Regions from separate parts of the Streptomyces sp. NPDC002564 genome, predicted to be linked through region 3. Evidence: riboswitches for the same ligand, from Rfam matches in the RefSeq annotation. Region 3 holds a riboswitch; each other region holds the start of a gene.
What was found. Region 3 has a riboswitch for cobalamin ahead of ACFYXE_RS34260 (ABC transporter substrate-binding protein). Riboswitches for the same ligand answer to the same signal wherever they lie in the genome.

Region 1 (4,816 bases), on a different contig from region 3:
CTGGCGCTGCCCCGCACGTGGCACGGAGTCGTCCTCACCCACGAGGGCGAGCCCATCGGCATGGGGCGGGTGATCGGCGACGGGGGCACGGCGTTCCAGATCGTCGACATCTGCGTCGACCCCGCACACCAGGGCCGCGGCCTCGGCAAGCGCATCATGGCCGCGCTCACCGAGGAACTGGAGCGCAGGGCGCCCGCGACCGCCTACGTCTCACTGATCGCGGACGGCCCCGCGCGCTTCCTCTACGAGAAGTTCGGCTTCGCCGACACCGCCACGCACGACTCGATCGGCATGTACCGCCTGATGGGCGGGCGGCCCGGCGCCGCCTGATCCCGGCGCCGGGCGGCGAGCCCGAAAGCCGCCGGGTCAGGCGCCCCGGCGCAGCGCGATCGTGTCGCCGACGGAGATCACCTTTCCGCGGGAGGCGGCGGCGAACGACGAGCCGTCGACGCTGACCTTCCAGGTGTTCGTGCCGCTGTTGGCCGTGCCGTTGAGCGAGGTGATGGTGCCGCTCCCGGAGGACGGGGTGACCGCGCCGACACAGCCCGTGGGCGTGGCGGACGCCGGCGCCGCGTCCAGGACGGCGCCGAGGGTCGTCGTGCCGCCCGTCGGGGTGAGGGAGACGGAGCACACCTTCAGGTCGCCCGTGCCGTCGTCCACGGTCACGGCCAGTGTCGTGGCCGTCCCCGCGGTCAGGGCGCTCTCGCCCACCCACCGGGGCGCGCCGGAGGTGACGGGAGTCGGCGGGGCGGCGGTGAAGCCGCCCCCGGCCACGGCCCGCAGGCCGTCGATCGACGCGTAGGCCTGCGGCGCGGTGTCGCTCGGCAGGTACTTGAAGCCGCCGCCGGGGTTGAACTGCTGGCTGATGAGGAAGTCCACCGGCGTCTTGCCCCGGGAGGTGAGGAAGTCGCCGGTCTGCGGGTTGATGCCGCACGCGTTGAGGCCGGATACCGCCCAGCCGTTGGAGTCGGTGTTCACGCCGAACATGGCGTTGAACGCGCCGGAGGTCGCGATCAGCTTGCCCTTGAGGAAGCCCTTCGCCCGCACGACGTCGGCGTCCGTGTTCGGCACGCCGGACACGCACAGGGCCGCCATCGCGGCCCCGGTCATGTCGATGTCGCTCGCCGCGCCGAGCTGGCCGGGGTCGCCCTCGGCCTTCCCGAAGTTCCAGCCGCCGTCGTTGTGCTGGTTGGCGCGGATACGGGTGATCATCTTGTCGCGCAGTGCCTGCGGGACGCGGGTCTGGCCGGCCGTCGTCCTGGCCCCGTTCAGGGCGAGGGCGGCGAAGACGGTGCCGTTGAAGTTGGCCGAAGGGCCGAAGTAGCCGGGCTCGGCCGTCTGCCAGTGCCGGTAGATGTCGGCGACGAGGTTGCGGGAGGCCGAGACGCGTGCGGGATCGATGCCGGCGGCGTAGGCGTTGAGGGCCGCCCGCTCGTAGTCGGTGACGACGGGGGACGACGAGGGCCAGCCGCTGCCGGCCAGCAGGGTCCGGTACACGGATCTCGCGTTCTTGCTCGCGTCGCCGCCGGGTGTCACATCGACCGCGGCGGTGCCCGCGGCGGCGAGCGCGCTGAACGCCCACTCGTTGGACAGTCCCGACCCGGCGTACGAACCGTCGGCGGCCTGCAGGGACTTGAGATAGGCGACGCCGTTCGTCTTCGACGTGGCCAGCTGCGCCGGAGTGGCGGTCGCGGCCGCCGGCACCGTGGTCAGGGTGAAGGCGCCGAGCGCGGCCGCCGCGGCGAGGGCGGCACGGCGCGGGGAGGTGAGGCGTGCGGAGGTGTGGCGGGGCATGGCGTGCTCCAGGAATGAGGGACGCCGACCGGCCCGGGCGGTGCCCCAAAGGGGTGCACGCGGCGGGTGTGGCCGCCGTCCGGGACGCGTGGACCGACTTCCAACTAGCCTGTGCCGCCTGGGCATTCGGGCTCGGGACGGCCTGCGTCCCACACCGCTGCGCGTCAGCTCCGGACTCCCACCGGAATTCCCCCACTCGGCAGGGCGGGACAGTACCCGACGCCCGCCCGGCCCCGCCACAGCCCGCCTCGAGGGGCACCTGAGGCCCGCCCCGCACCGCCTTGACGCTCGCCGCGCACCCGTGTTCCAATCCGCCCTGATACGCAAGCAGTTCCAGGGGAAGCCGGTCGAAATCCGGCGCTGACCCGCAACCGTAGGCCCGGCACGAGCCGGGCGAGCCGGAATGCCTGGAGCGTGTTCCACAGCAACAGACGCCGTCGCGGACTACGGCGTGGTGCGACCCGCCCCCGTGTCAGGCCCCCGGCCGACGCACGGGGTCAAGCCGCGTCCCGTCTCCCGCTCCGGCCACACAGCGAGGGGGCCGTGGTGAGGACCATGGGGCGCAAGGACGCACGCACACGAAGACGACCCGGCGTGTACGGAGCCGGGCTGTCCGCGCTGCTCGTCACCGTCGCCGCCTGCCTCACCTTCGCCGGCGCCACCCCGGCCACGGCCGACCCCGTCGGCGCCTGCACGGCCACCCGCGGAGCCGTCGTCGCCGTCGACTTCGGCCCGTTCGGCGGCACGGTCGAGCGGGGCTGCGACACCAGCCCCGGCACCGGCTACCAGCTCCTGCGCGAGGGCGGCTTCGGCACCGAGGGCACCCAGCACGACGGCCCCGCCTTCATCTGCCGCATCGGCCACGGCTCCTTCCACGCGGGGACGAAATACCCCACCCCGGCCAAGGAGCCCTGCGTCCTGACCCCGCCCGCCACGGCCTACTGGTCGTACTGGACCGCCTCGCGCGGCCAGGACGAATGGACCTACAGCCAGTACGGCGCCATGGACCGCAAGCTCAAGGACGGCGACGTCGACGCCTGGGTGTACGGCGGCACCGACGTCGGCGGCACGACCGGCAGACCCGCCTTCACCCCCGACGACGTCCGGCCCGGCGGCGGCGGGGGACCCGACCCGGGCGGCGAACCCACCGGCCCGCCCGGCGACATCGACGTACGGGCGGCCGGGGCCTGGCTCAGGGGCCAACTGACCGACGGGGAACGCATCGTCGTCGACGGCTCCGCCACCGACTACCCGCTCACCGTCCAGACCGCCTACGCCCTGGCCGCGGCGGGCGGCAGCAGCACCGACCTCGACAAGGTCACCGCGTTCCTGACCCGGCACGCCGACGCCTTCGTGGCGCCGAACGGCACCGGCGAGGCCCCGGACGCCGCCGCCGTGGCCCGCCTCGCGCTGCTCGCCGAGATCACCGGGAAGGACGCCCGTCACCTCGGCGGCCGTGACCTGATCGCCGACCTCACCGGCAACGTGTGCGCCGCGGGCCCCGACGCCGGACAGCCCACCCCCGGCTGCACCGCGAAGGGCGACTTCCGCAACGCCACCTACGTCGAGGGCCAGGCGCTCGCCGTCCTCGCCCTGCTGCGGGCCGGGGAGAAGCCGCCGACGGCGACCGTGGACCGGCTGACCCAAGTCCAGTGCAGGGACGGCGGCGTCACCGGCGTGCTCATCAGGACCGGCGAGAACTGCGACGGCGACCCCGCGACGACCGGCCTGGTCGCCCTGGTCCTGAAGAAGGCGGGCGGCCACACCACGCAGGTCGGCAAGGCGCGCGACTACCTCGCGAAGGTCCAGCGCGACGACGGCGCGTTCACCGCCTACACCGGCTCGTCCGCCGGCGACGTGACGGCGACCGCCTACGCGGCCCAGGCCCTGCGCGCCCTGGGCGAGACCCGGCGTGCCGACGCCGCCGAGGGCTGGCTGTCCAGGGAGCAACTGCCCGGCGGCGGCTTCGGGTTCGAGCAGGACGCCGCGGAGCCCACCGTCTACACGACGCCGACGGCCGTCCTGACCGGCGCCCGCACCGACCTCGTGCGGCTCACCACGAAGAAGACCGAGCCCACCGACCCGCCCACCACCGGACCGCGGCCCCCGGCGCGGGACGGGGGGCCCGACCTCAAGAAGGGCGTCGCCTACCTCACGGGCGCGGCGCGGCTCAAGCAGAGCCGGTACTACCCGGCCGGTCCGGGCTCCTCGCGCGCCGACTTCGGCCTGACCATCGACGGCGCCTACGCCCTCGCGGCCACCGGCCTGAACAACGGCAAGCTGCGCGGCGTCGTCGACTTCCTCGACAAGCGAAGCAAGGACGGGGAAGGCCGCACGGTCGACGACTGGACGGGCATCGGCACCAAGTACGCCGCCGGAGGCTCGATCGGCAAGACCGCGCTGCTCGCCGAGTCGGTCGGCCGGGACCCCCGCAACTTTGCGGGACACGACCTGATCGCCGCGCTCGACAAGGCCGTATGCGCCAGGAAGAGCGAGGCGCCGGACCGGTCCTGCGCGGCCAAGGGTGCCTACACCTACGCTCCCTCGGTCTTCTCCCAGGCCCTCGCGATCATGGCCCAGCTGCGCGCCGGGGACGAGCGGAACGCACGGGACCCGATCGCGTACCTGGAGAGCCTGCAGCACGCCGACGGCGCCTGGCCGAGCCTCGTCCCGCCGACCGGCGACTCCGACGTGGACTCCACCGCGATCGCCGCGATGGCCCTCGACCTGGCGGGCGGCGACACCGCCGACCGGGCGGTCGACAAGGCCCTCCGATGGATCGCGTCCCAGCAGCTCGGCGACGGCGGCTTCCCCGGCGCGGCGGGCAACTCCGTCAACTCGGCCGCGCTCGCCGTGCAGGGCCTGTCCCTCGACGAGCGGGCGTACGAGAAGGAGATCTCGGCGGCGCTGAAGTTCCTGGCCACGCAGCAGAACTCCGACGGCGGCTTCAACGTCGCCGAGCAGGGCCAGCGCGGCTCCGACCTGCGGGCCTCGACCCAGGCCGTCGGCGGCGCCACCGGAA
Region 2 (4,816 bases), on a different contig from region 3:
GAGCAGGCCGCGATGCCGAGCCGGCCGCCGTTGAGGCCGTTCATGGCGATGCGGAACCCGTCGCCCTCGGCGCCGAGCCTGCGGTCGGCGGGGATCCGCACGCCGTCGAGGACGACCTGACGGGTGGGCTGGGCGTTCCAGCCCATCTTGCGTTCGTCGGCGCCGAAGGAGAGGCCTTCGTCGTCCCGTTCGACGACGAACGCCGAGATGCCGCCGGGGCCGTCCTCTCCGGTGCGGGCCATGACGACGTACACCTGCGAGGCGCCCGCGCCCGAGATGAACTGTTTGACGCCGGTCAGCACATAGCTGTCGCCGTCGCGTTCGGCGCGGGTGCGCAGGGCCGCGGCGTCCGATCCGGCGCCGGGCTCGGTGAGGCAGTAGCTGCCGAGGGCGGCGGCGCTGCACAGTCCCGGCAGCCAGCGGGCGCGCTGTGCCGCGTCGCCGTACCGGTCGATCATCCAGGCGACCATGTTGTGGATGGAGAGGTAGCCGGCGATGGAGGGGCAGCCGGTGGCCAGGGCCTCGAAGACGAGGGTGCCGTCGGCGCGGCCGAGCCCCGAACCGCCGTGCTCCTCCCGTACGTAGACGCCGCCGAGGCCCAGTTCGGCGGCCTTGCGCAGCACGTCGACGGGGAAGTGCTTGTCCCGGTCCCAGGCGACGGCGTGCGGCGCGAGGTGTTCGTCGGCGAAGTCGAGGGTGACCTCGGTGAGCGCGAGCTGGTCCTTGGTGAGGGTGGTGGCGGTCGGTGTCATCGCGCTCATCCCATCGTCGGGATGGTGAAGTTCGCGCCTTCCCTGGTCCCGGAGGGCCAGCGCGAGGTGACGGTCTTGGTGCGGGTGTAGAAGCGGACGGCGTCGGGGCCGTGCTGGTTGAGGTCGCCGAACCCGGACCGCTTCCAGCCGCCGAAGGTGTGGTAGGCGACGGGTACCGGGATCGGCACGTTCACGCCGACCATGCCGGCGCCGACGCGGCGGGTGAAGTCGCGGGCGGTGTCGCCGTCCCTGGTGAAGATCGCGACGCCGTTGCCGTAGGGGTGCTCGGTGGGCAGCCGCAGGGCGGCCTCGTAGTCCGCCGCGCGGGCCACGCACAGGACCGGGCCGAAGATCTCCTCGCGGTAGATCCGCATGCGCGGCGAGACGCGGTCGAAGAGGGTCGCTCCGGCGAAGAAGCCGTTCTCGTGGCCGGGCAGGGTGAAGTCACGCCCGTCGACGACGAGTTCGGCACCTTCGTTGACGCCGATGTCCACGTAGCGGCGGACCCGGTCGAGGGCCTCGCGGCTCACCAGCGGGCCGAAGTCCGCCGCCGGGTCGTCGGAGCGGCCGATGCGCAGCTCGGCGACGCGCTCCTTGAGGCGGGCGACGAGGGCGTCGGCGGTCTCCTCGCCGACGGGGACGGCGACGGAGATGGCCATGCAGCGCTCGCCCGCCGAGCCGTATCCGGCGCCGATCAGGGCGTCCACGGCCTGGTCGAGGTCGGCGTCGGGCATCACGATCATGTGGTTCTTGGCGCCGCCGAAGCACTGGGCGCGTTTGCCGTGCGCCGCGGCGGTGGCGTAGATGTGCGCGGCGATCGGCGTGGAGCCGACGAAGCCGAGCGCCTGTACGCGCGGGTCCTCCAGGAGCGTGTCGACGCTCTCCTTGCCGCCGTTGACGACATTGAGCACGCCGGGCGGCAGGCCCGCCTCGACGAACAGCTCGGCGAGCCGGAGCGGCACCGAGGGGGCGCGCTCGGACGGCTTGAGGACGAAGGCGTTTCCGCAGGCCAGTGCGGGCGCCGCCTTCCACAGCGGGATCATCGCGGGGAAGTTGAAGGGGGTGATGCCCGCGGTGACGCCGAGCGGCACGCGCAGGGAGTGCACATCGATGCCGGTGCCCGCGTTGTCGGTGAACTCGCCCTTGAGCAGGTGCGGGATACCGGCGGCGAACTCCACGACCTCCAGGCCGCGTTGCAGGTCGCCGTGGGCGTCGGCGACGGTCTTGCCGTGTTCGCAGGAGAGCAGCCGGGCCAGCTCGTCCCGCTCGCCCTCGACGAGTTGGAGGAAGCGCAGCAGCACGCGGGCGCGGCGCTGCGGGTTCCACTCGCCCCAGGCGCGCTGGGCGGACTCGGCGTCGGCGATCGCCGCCTCCGTCTCCGCCCGCCCGGCGAGCGGCACCTGTGCCTGCACGGAGCCGGAGTTGGGGTCGTACACGTCGGCGAAGAGCCCGGAGGCGCCGCTCACGTGCTTGCCGCCGATGAAGTGTGTCAGTTCACGGACCATGAGAGCCTGCTCTCGTCAGGTGAGTCCGGGGATGGCACGGCAGGCCGACGACGCCACCGGGTGAGGGGCGCGGGCGGGTCTGTCGTGGGACGCGAAGGCCTAAGAGCCGTCGTGGAGTCGGGCGTCGGCGCGGGCCGTCGCTCGCTTCGCCGGATCACCTGGGTCGTGGGTACGGACCGGTGCCATGCGTGTCTGCTCCATCCTCGTGGACAACACGGAACACCCCGCGGCCGGTATCCTGACTCCCGGATCAGCGCGCGTTCTCCCGCCTTCCCGACGGGACTTGTCCGTCAGTGGCGTATCACTCGCGAGAACGCACTCCCCGGTCACAGTGGCGGGACCGCGCCGGATTCACACCGGCTTCCCTGCACCGCGGGCTCTGGTCACGAACATATAGTTGGACGTCCTAGTAAGTCCACCCCCGTCTTTCACGCCACCCACTTGCGGCCCGGTGACGCCCGGGCCGGACGGGGACACACAGGGTGGCGCGGAGCGGGCCGCCGCGAGGTGCCTAGCCCCTCACTGACCGTCCTTCAGCTTGATGATCTTGCCGTTCTTGTCGAGCGTGTGGTCGTTCCAGTACGTGTCCCACTTGTCCCCGACGTGCTCGGGGACCTTGCCCTCCGGGTAACGGGCGTACCCCTTCGGCGGCTCCTCGCCCTTGGGGTGGCAGGCGGAACCGCTGCTCCCCACCAGCAGGATCGGGTACTCCTCGCCCCCGCAGACCGCGTCCTGCATGGAGCACCCGGTCAGCACGGCGGCGGCGCTCACGCCCGCGAGCGCGAGGCCCACCACGGACCGCGCACGACGGTTCCCGGTGGCTCGTCCTGCCGGGCTGACTCGGATGATGCTGCGCACGGTTGGCTCCCTCTCGTCGGCTGAGGGGACCAGCCTCCGCGACCCGCGAGGAACGATCATGAGTACGGATACTCAGCCGACCGTGGTCGAGGTACCCGATTCGCCGTCCAGGACCACGTCGACGGCGCGTCGGCGGTGCGCGGCGAAGCGCTCGCGCGCGATGTCGGCATCGCGGGTGCGCAGGGCGGCGACGAGGTCACGATGTTCACGCGGCACGCGGTCGAGGTACCCCTGGGAACTGTGCCCGATCCGGGTCAGCAGGAACAGGTGGACCTGACAGCGGATGCCCTCCCACGCCTCGACCAGGCGCCGGTGCCCGCCGGCGGCGAAGACGGCATCGTGGAACTCGATGTCGCGCCGGACCAAGTCGTGCGCGTCGGCGGCCCGTTCCATCAACTCGGCGCTCCGGTCCAGCCGGGCGAGGTCCTCCTGCGAGGCGCGCGCGACGATCCGCTCCACGGCCAGGTCCTCCAACGCGCCGCGCAGACTGTCGAGTTCGGCGACGTCATCGGGGGTCAGCGCGGTCACCGTCGTGCCGCGATGCCACGCGCAGTGGACGAGGCCCTCCCGCTCGAGGAGCCGCAGCGCCTCCCGCACGGGGCCGCGGCTCACGTCCATCGCCACCGACAGTTCCACCTCGCGCAGTTGCGCGCCCGGGGCGTAGGCCCCGCTGAAGATGGCCTCCCGGATCCGGTCCGCCACCTCGTCGGCAAGCCCCCGGCGCCGCGCGGGCGCCACCTGCCCCAGCTCGTTCATGTCGTGCTCCTCCCGGGGCCGACAATGTTAACATGCGACCTATCTCCTAATATCCGCATGGAGACACCGGATGTCTTCATGGGGTCACCGACTGCGGGCACACCGGCAGTCGGGCCATTCGCACCGGGCGGCTCCCCGGCCGCCCCGCACGGAAGGGCAGTGCCGACCATGAGCGATACGGAGTCCGCAATCCCCCGGTTCCACCTGGCCGTGCCGGTCGACGACCTGGCCGCCGCGCGCCTCTTCTACGGCGAGGTGCTCGGCCTGGAGCAGGGCCGCAGTGCGGAGACCTGGGTGGACTGGGACCTGCACGGCCACCAGTTCGTCACCCATCTCGTGCCGGAGCGGGCGCAGCGCGTGCACAACCCGGTCGACGGCCACGACGTGCCCGTACCGCACTTCGGACTGATCCTGCCGATACCCGCGTTCCGGCGGCTCGCCGACCGGCTGCGGACGGCGGGCGTCGAGTTCGTCATCGAGCCCTACGTCCGCTTCGAGGGCCACCAGGGCGAGCAGTGGACGATGTTCCTCCTCGACCCGGCCGGCAACGCCCTGGAGTTCAAGGCCTTCGCCGACCCGTCGCAGATCTTCGCCGCCTGACGCCACCCGGCCCACCGGCGCATCCGACAGGGTGTCCTAGACTCCGCCGCATGAAGATCGCGCCCGCTGCCGTCATCGAGGACCTGGCGCCGACCGGCGTACTGCGCGCCTCCGTCAACCTGGGCAACCCGGTGCTCGCCCAGGGCACAGCGGCCGCCCCCTCCGGCATCACCGTGGACATCGCGCGCGAGGCCGGCGCACGGCTCGGCCTCCCCGTGGAGTTCCTCTGCTTCGACGCGGCCCGCATGTCGTACGAGGCGATGGCCGAGGGCCGGGCCGACCTGTGTTTCCTCGCCGTCGATCCGGCCCGCGAGGCCGAGGTCGCCTTCACCGCGCCGTACGTCG
Region 3 (4,816 bases):
GCCGGTCAGGAGCGAGGCGAGGACGAAGACGGCGGCCCGGAAGCGGGCGGTGTCCAGGCCGAGCACGGTGGCGCCCTCCTCGCCGGCGAGGAGCAGGTCCAGGGGGCGGGCCAGGGCGGTCAGGAGCGCGGTGCCCAGGAGCAGGGTGGCGCAGGGCAGGGCGAGCATGTCCCAGCGGGCGCTGCCCAGGCCCCCGAGCGTCCAGTACAGGACCTCCTTGAGGTGGTCCGCGCTGTCGGCGGTGACCAGGATGAGGCTGGTCAGCGCGGTCAGGATGTACGAGACGGCGACGCCCGCGAGGATCAGGCGCCCGGTGGCGAAGCTGCCGCCGCCGCCTCGGGCGAGCGCGTAGACGACGACCAGCGAGACGAGGGCGCCCGCGAAGGAGGCGGCCGGGATCGTGACGGTGGTGGACAGGGCCGCGCCGAGGCCGAAGACGCCGCCGAGCACGATCGCGCAGACCGCGCCGACGGAGGCGCCCGAGGAGACGCCGAGCAGGAACGGGTCGGCGAGGGGGTTGCGGACGAGGGCTTGCAGGACGGTGCCGATGACGGCGAGTCCGGCGCCGACGGTGGCGCCGAGGACGACCCTCGGCAGCCGCACGTCCAGCACGATCGTGCGGAACGGGGAGGGGCCGGCGCGGCCGGTCAGGATCTCGACGACGTCCCCGGGCGGGATGCGGACGGAGCCGAGGGCGAGCCCGGCGAGGATCGCTGCCGCGAGGGCGGCCGTGAGGACCGCCAGGACGGTGAGCCGGCGTCCGCGGGTGCCCGGTCGTCGGTCCTCCTGCGGGCTCGTCCCCGGTCGTCGGTCCTCCTGCGGGCTCGTCCCCGGTCGCCGGACGGGCGTCGTCCTCACAGCTGGGCCGCCAGCTTCCGCACCGCCTCGGGTGCTCGTACGCCGGTGACCACGTCCGAGAGGCGCAATACCGCGAAGCTCTTGTTCTTGACGGCGGGGACGTCCTGGAGGACCGGGTCCTGCAGGAGGCGCTTCTTCTTCTGTTCGACCGTGGTGGCGCCGTAGTCGAGGATCAGGATGGTCTCGGGCCTGCGCTCGACGACCTTCTCCCAGGACGCGTCGCTGAAGGACTTGTCGACGTCGCCGAAGACGTTGCGGCCGCCCGCCCGCTCGATGATGTCGTTGCCGATGCCGCGGCCGCCGGCGGTGAACGCGGTCTTGTCGCCGCTGTCGTAGACGAAGACGGCGCGGGGCTTCTTGTCCTTGGCCCGCGCGGCGGTGGCGGCCAGTTCGCGCTGGGCGCCCTTGACCCAGCGGTCGGCGCGGTCGCGCACCCCGAAGGTGGAGCCGACCTCGCGGACCTCGCGGTAGACGTCGTCCATGGAGACCGGGCGCTTGGCGCAGCCCTCGACGTTGAGGCGGCTGTGGATGCCGGACTTGGCGAGCGCGGCGCGGCTGCGGCCGTCGCCGGCGAGGAAGGCGCTGGCGTAGCCGCCGTAGACGTAGTCGGGGTCGACGGAGAGCAGCTTCTCGTAGGAGGGGTACTCCTTGGCGATCACCGGGAGGGACTTGTAGGCCTTCTCGTACCGCGGCAGGACCTGGTCGTCGAGGTAGGCGGTCCCGGCGATGCGGTCCTTGAGGCCGAGTTCGAGCAGCACTTCGGTGGCGTGCTGGTTCATGGGCACGGCGCGCTTCGGGGGTGCCTCGTACGTCGTCTTCACGCCGCAGTTGGTGACGGTGTACGGGAATCCGGCGGCCCGGGCGGCGGGCCCGGTGCCGGCCTCGCCGTCGGACGAGGAGCACGCGGCGAGCGGGACGAGCAGGGCGGCCGCGGCGAGCGCGCGTATGCCGGTGGGACGGCGGGACATGGCTGAGCTGCCTCCTCCAGGGGATTTCCGCGTCCCCTGCGTTGCGTGGAGATAAGGCGGCAGGTCAGTTCCTGACTCCCCCGCCCCGGTGGAGGGGTGGGGTCACAGTGGCGGGACCGTGCCGGGTTCGCACCGGCTTCCTGGCTCCTGCCGCCTCGAAGGTGGTCGGGCTCAGTATGCCTGGACGACCTGCACCTCTTCCTCGGTGACCTCGCCGTCCACGATCCGGTAGGAGCGGAACTGGAAGGGGCCCGCGTCGTCGGTGTCCGCGGTGGAGACCAGGACGTAGTGCGCGCCGGGCTCGTTGGCGTAGGTGATGTCGGTGCGCGAGGGGTAGGCCTCGGTCGCCGTGTGCGAGTGGTAGACGATCACCGGCTCCTCGTCGCGGTCGTCCATCTCGCGGTACAGCTTGAGCAGGTCACCCGAGTCGAACTCGTAGAACGTGGGCGAGCGCGCGGCGTTCAGCATGGGGATGAACCGCTCGGGGCGGCCGGTGCCCTCGGGGCCCGCGACCACGCCACAGGCCTCGTCGGGGTGGTCCTGGCGCGCGTGCGCGACGATCTGGTCGTGGAGGGCCTGGGTGATGGTCAGCATGGCAGTCAGGATAAGCAGAGGGGCCCGCGCGTACCGAAGTGTGGTACGCGCGGGCCCGCATGCCGGACGGTGCGCTCCGGGGAGCGCCGGTGTCAGTGCCGGTCGGCCTGGTCGGCCCGGTCGGCCCGGTCAGCCGTCACCTTGCGCTTGCTGAAGGCCGCGGCCTGCGGGTTGCGGCTCTTGAGGACCAGGTAGGAGACGGTGAGGATCGCCGCCCAGACCGGGGCCGCGTACAGCGAGATCCGCGCGTCCTTGTCGACGCCCATCATCACGATGACCATGCCGATGAAGAGCAGGGCGAACCAGCTGGTGTACGGGGCTCCGGGCGCCCGGAAGGTGGACTGCGGCAGCTCGCCGCGGTCGGCCTTGCGGCGGTAGCGGATCTGGCAGCACAGGATCATGATCCAGGCCCACATGCCGGAGATGGTCGCGAAGGAGACGACGTAGTTGAACGCCTCGCCCGGCCACTGGTAGTTGATCCAGACGCCGACCAGCATGAACGCGGCGGAGACCGTGGTGCCGATCAGCGGCAGGCCGTTCTTCGTGAGCTTGGTGAAGAACTTCGGGCCCTGGCCGTTGAGCGCCAGGTCGCGCAGCATGCGGCCGGTGGAGTACATGCCGGAGTTGCAGGAGGAGAGCGCGGCGGTGAGGACCACGAAGTTCACGATGGCGGCGCCGACGCCGAGCCCCATCTCCTCGAAGGCCTTCACGAACGGCGAGACGCCGGGCTTGAAGGAGGTCCACGGCACGACCGACAGGATCATGATCAGCGCGCCGACGTAGAAGACGGCGATGCGCCACGGCACGGTGTTGATGGCCTTGGGCAGGACGGTCTTCGGGTCCTTGGACTCGCCCGCGGTGACGCCGACGAGCTCGACGGCGAGGAAGGCGAACATCACGATCTGCAGGGTCATCAGCGTGGAGCCGATGCCGTTGGGGAAGAAGCCGCCGTCGTTCCACAGGTGGGTCACCGAGGCGGTGTCACCGGCGTCGGAGAAGCCGATGGTGAGGATGCCGACGCAGATCAGGATCATGCCGATGATCGCGGTGACCTTGACCATCGAGAACCAGAACTCCAGCTCGCCGAAGAGCTTCACGGAGATGAGGTTCGCGCCGTACAGGATGACCGTGAAGACCAGCGCGTAGGCCCATTGCGGGAAGGAGTCGTGGGTCCAGTACTGCATGTACTGGGCGGCCGCGGTCACTTCGGTGATGCCGGTGACGACCCAGAAGAGCCAGTACGTCCAGCCGGTCACGAATCCGAAGAACGGGCCCATGAACTCGCGTGCGTACTCCGAGAAGGAGCCGGACACGGGCCGGTACATGAGGAGCTCGCCGAGCGCCCGCATGATGAAGAAGATGACGAGGCCCGCGATGGCGTACGCCAGGATGAGGCTGGGTCCGGCCTTGTGGATGGCCTTGCCCGCGCCGAGGAACAGGCCGGTGCCGATGGCACCGCCGATCGCGATCATCTGGATCTGCCGGGCCCCGAGCCCGCGCTGATAGCCCTCGCCCTCGCCGGACGAGCCCTGCACGACCCCATTGCCGTGCTCGTCGTGGTGCTCTTCGACCTGCACTGAGGTCATGGTGACGCCTTTCTCCATGCTGATCCGCGCCCGCACATCTGCGTTGTGGCTGCGGATCAGGTCCTGATCCCCCCGGATATGGATGGAGTGCTACCGGCGGTCTGCCGGCTGAAGCGCCCTCGGCGACATGGGTGGCGTCACCGAGCGGTCGTGAAGATTTATCACGGTGGCAATAGTGAGGGAACAAGCCATCTGTGGCGCAGCCCACAGGGAGAAGCGGACAAAATGCCCTTGACGCCATAAAGCCGGGCAATGAAGTGACTCGATCGTTATCCGGATTTGAGCATCCGCTGAGCGAACAGGCTCTCCGGGGGCCGGAAATTGTCCGATACAACAATATTCGGTGCCCCCTGCACCGAATTTCGCGGCGCCGCGGCGGCTCAGCCCAGCAACGTCCCGACCAGCGTCTCCTGCAGTCCGCCGAGCCAGAGGTAGGCCATCACCATCGGCTTGCGGGGGTCGGAGTCGGGCAGCCGGTAGAGCAGATCGGCGTCGTCCTCGTCGGCGACCTCCAGGCGGGTGCCGATCGCGAGCCGCAGGTCGTTGAGCGCCCCGAGCCAGTGCCGGGACTCCTCGACCGACAGTTTCAGGACAGCCCCGCCCTCGCCCGCCGACGTCATCGCGTCCAGCGAGCGGATCACGACCAGGGCGTCGTCACGCTTCTTGGCCCGCAGGTCGTTCTCCGTGAACCGGCGGAACTCGGCCGAATACGCCCGCGCCTCCTCCGCGTCGCCCGCGCCGTCCGCGCCGCCCTCGGCGCCCTCGGCGCCGGGCCCGCCGTAGGCGTCGGGCAGCAGGCGCCGCATCACC

Region 1: it holds a riboswitch for cobalamin, as region 3 does, so the genes downstream of both, ACFYXE_RS11195 (prenyltransferase/squalene oxidase repeat-containing protein) here and ACFYXE_RS34260 (ABC transporter substrate-binding protein) in region 3, are expected to answer to the same signal.
Region 2: it holds a riboswitch for cobalamin, as region 3 does, so the genes downstream of both, ACFYXE_RS10030 (CoA-acylating methylmalonate-semialdehyde dehydrogenase) here and ACFYXE_RS34260 (ABC transporter substrate-binding protein) in region 3, are expected to answer to the same signal.

What each region holds. Positions count from the first base shown of each region.
Region 1 covers NZ_JBIARE010000002.1:1,164,537-1,169,352, forward strand. Annotated here, with positions in the region: gene ACFYXE_RS11185 (GNAT family N-acetyltransferase) at 1-330, shown strand, start outside; gene ACFYXE_RS11190 (prenyltransferase/squalene oxidase repeat-containing protein) at 367-1,794, opposite strand; cobalamin riboswitch at 1,915-1,987, opposite strand; cobalamin riboswitch at 2,092-2,224, shown strand; gene ACFYXE_RS11195 (prenyltransferase/squalene oxidase repeat-containing protein) at 2,350-4,816, shown strand, end outside.
Region 2 covers NZ_JBIARE010000002.1:850,655-855,470, reverse strand. Annotated here, with positions in the region: gene ACFYXE_RS10035 (acyl-CoA dehydrogenase family protein) at 1-752, opposite strand, end outside; gene ACFYXE_RS10030 (CoA-acylating methylmalonate-semialdehyde dehydrogenase) at 758-2,257, opposite strand; cobalamin riboswitch at 2,468-2,647, opposite strand; gene ACFYXE_RS10025 (SCO0607 family lipoprotein) at 2,777-3,106, opposite strand; gene ACFYXE_RS10020 (GntR family transcriptional regulator) at 3,188-3,871, opposite strand; gene ACFYXE_RS10015 (VOC family protein) at 4,040-4,471, shown strand; gene ACFYXE_RS10010 (transporter substrate-binding domain-containing protein) at 4,522-4,816, shown strand, end outside.
Region 3 covers NZ_JBIARE010000014.1:136,029-140,844, reverse strand. Annotated here, with positions in the region: gene ACFYXE_RS34265 (FecCD family ABC transporter permease) at 1-744, opposite strand, end outside; gene ACFYXE_RS34260 (ABC transporter substrate-binding protein) at 855-1,826, opposite strand; cobalamin riboswitch at 1,871-2,034, opposite strand; gene ACFYXE_RS34255 (M67 family metallopeptidase) at 1,998-2,420, opposite strand; gene ACFYXE_RS34250 (amino acid permease) at 2,513-4,006, opposite strand; gene ACFYXE_RS34245 (DUF2017 domain-containing protein) at 4,387-4,816, opposite strand, start outside.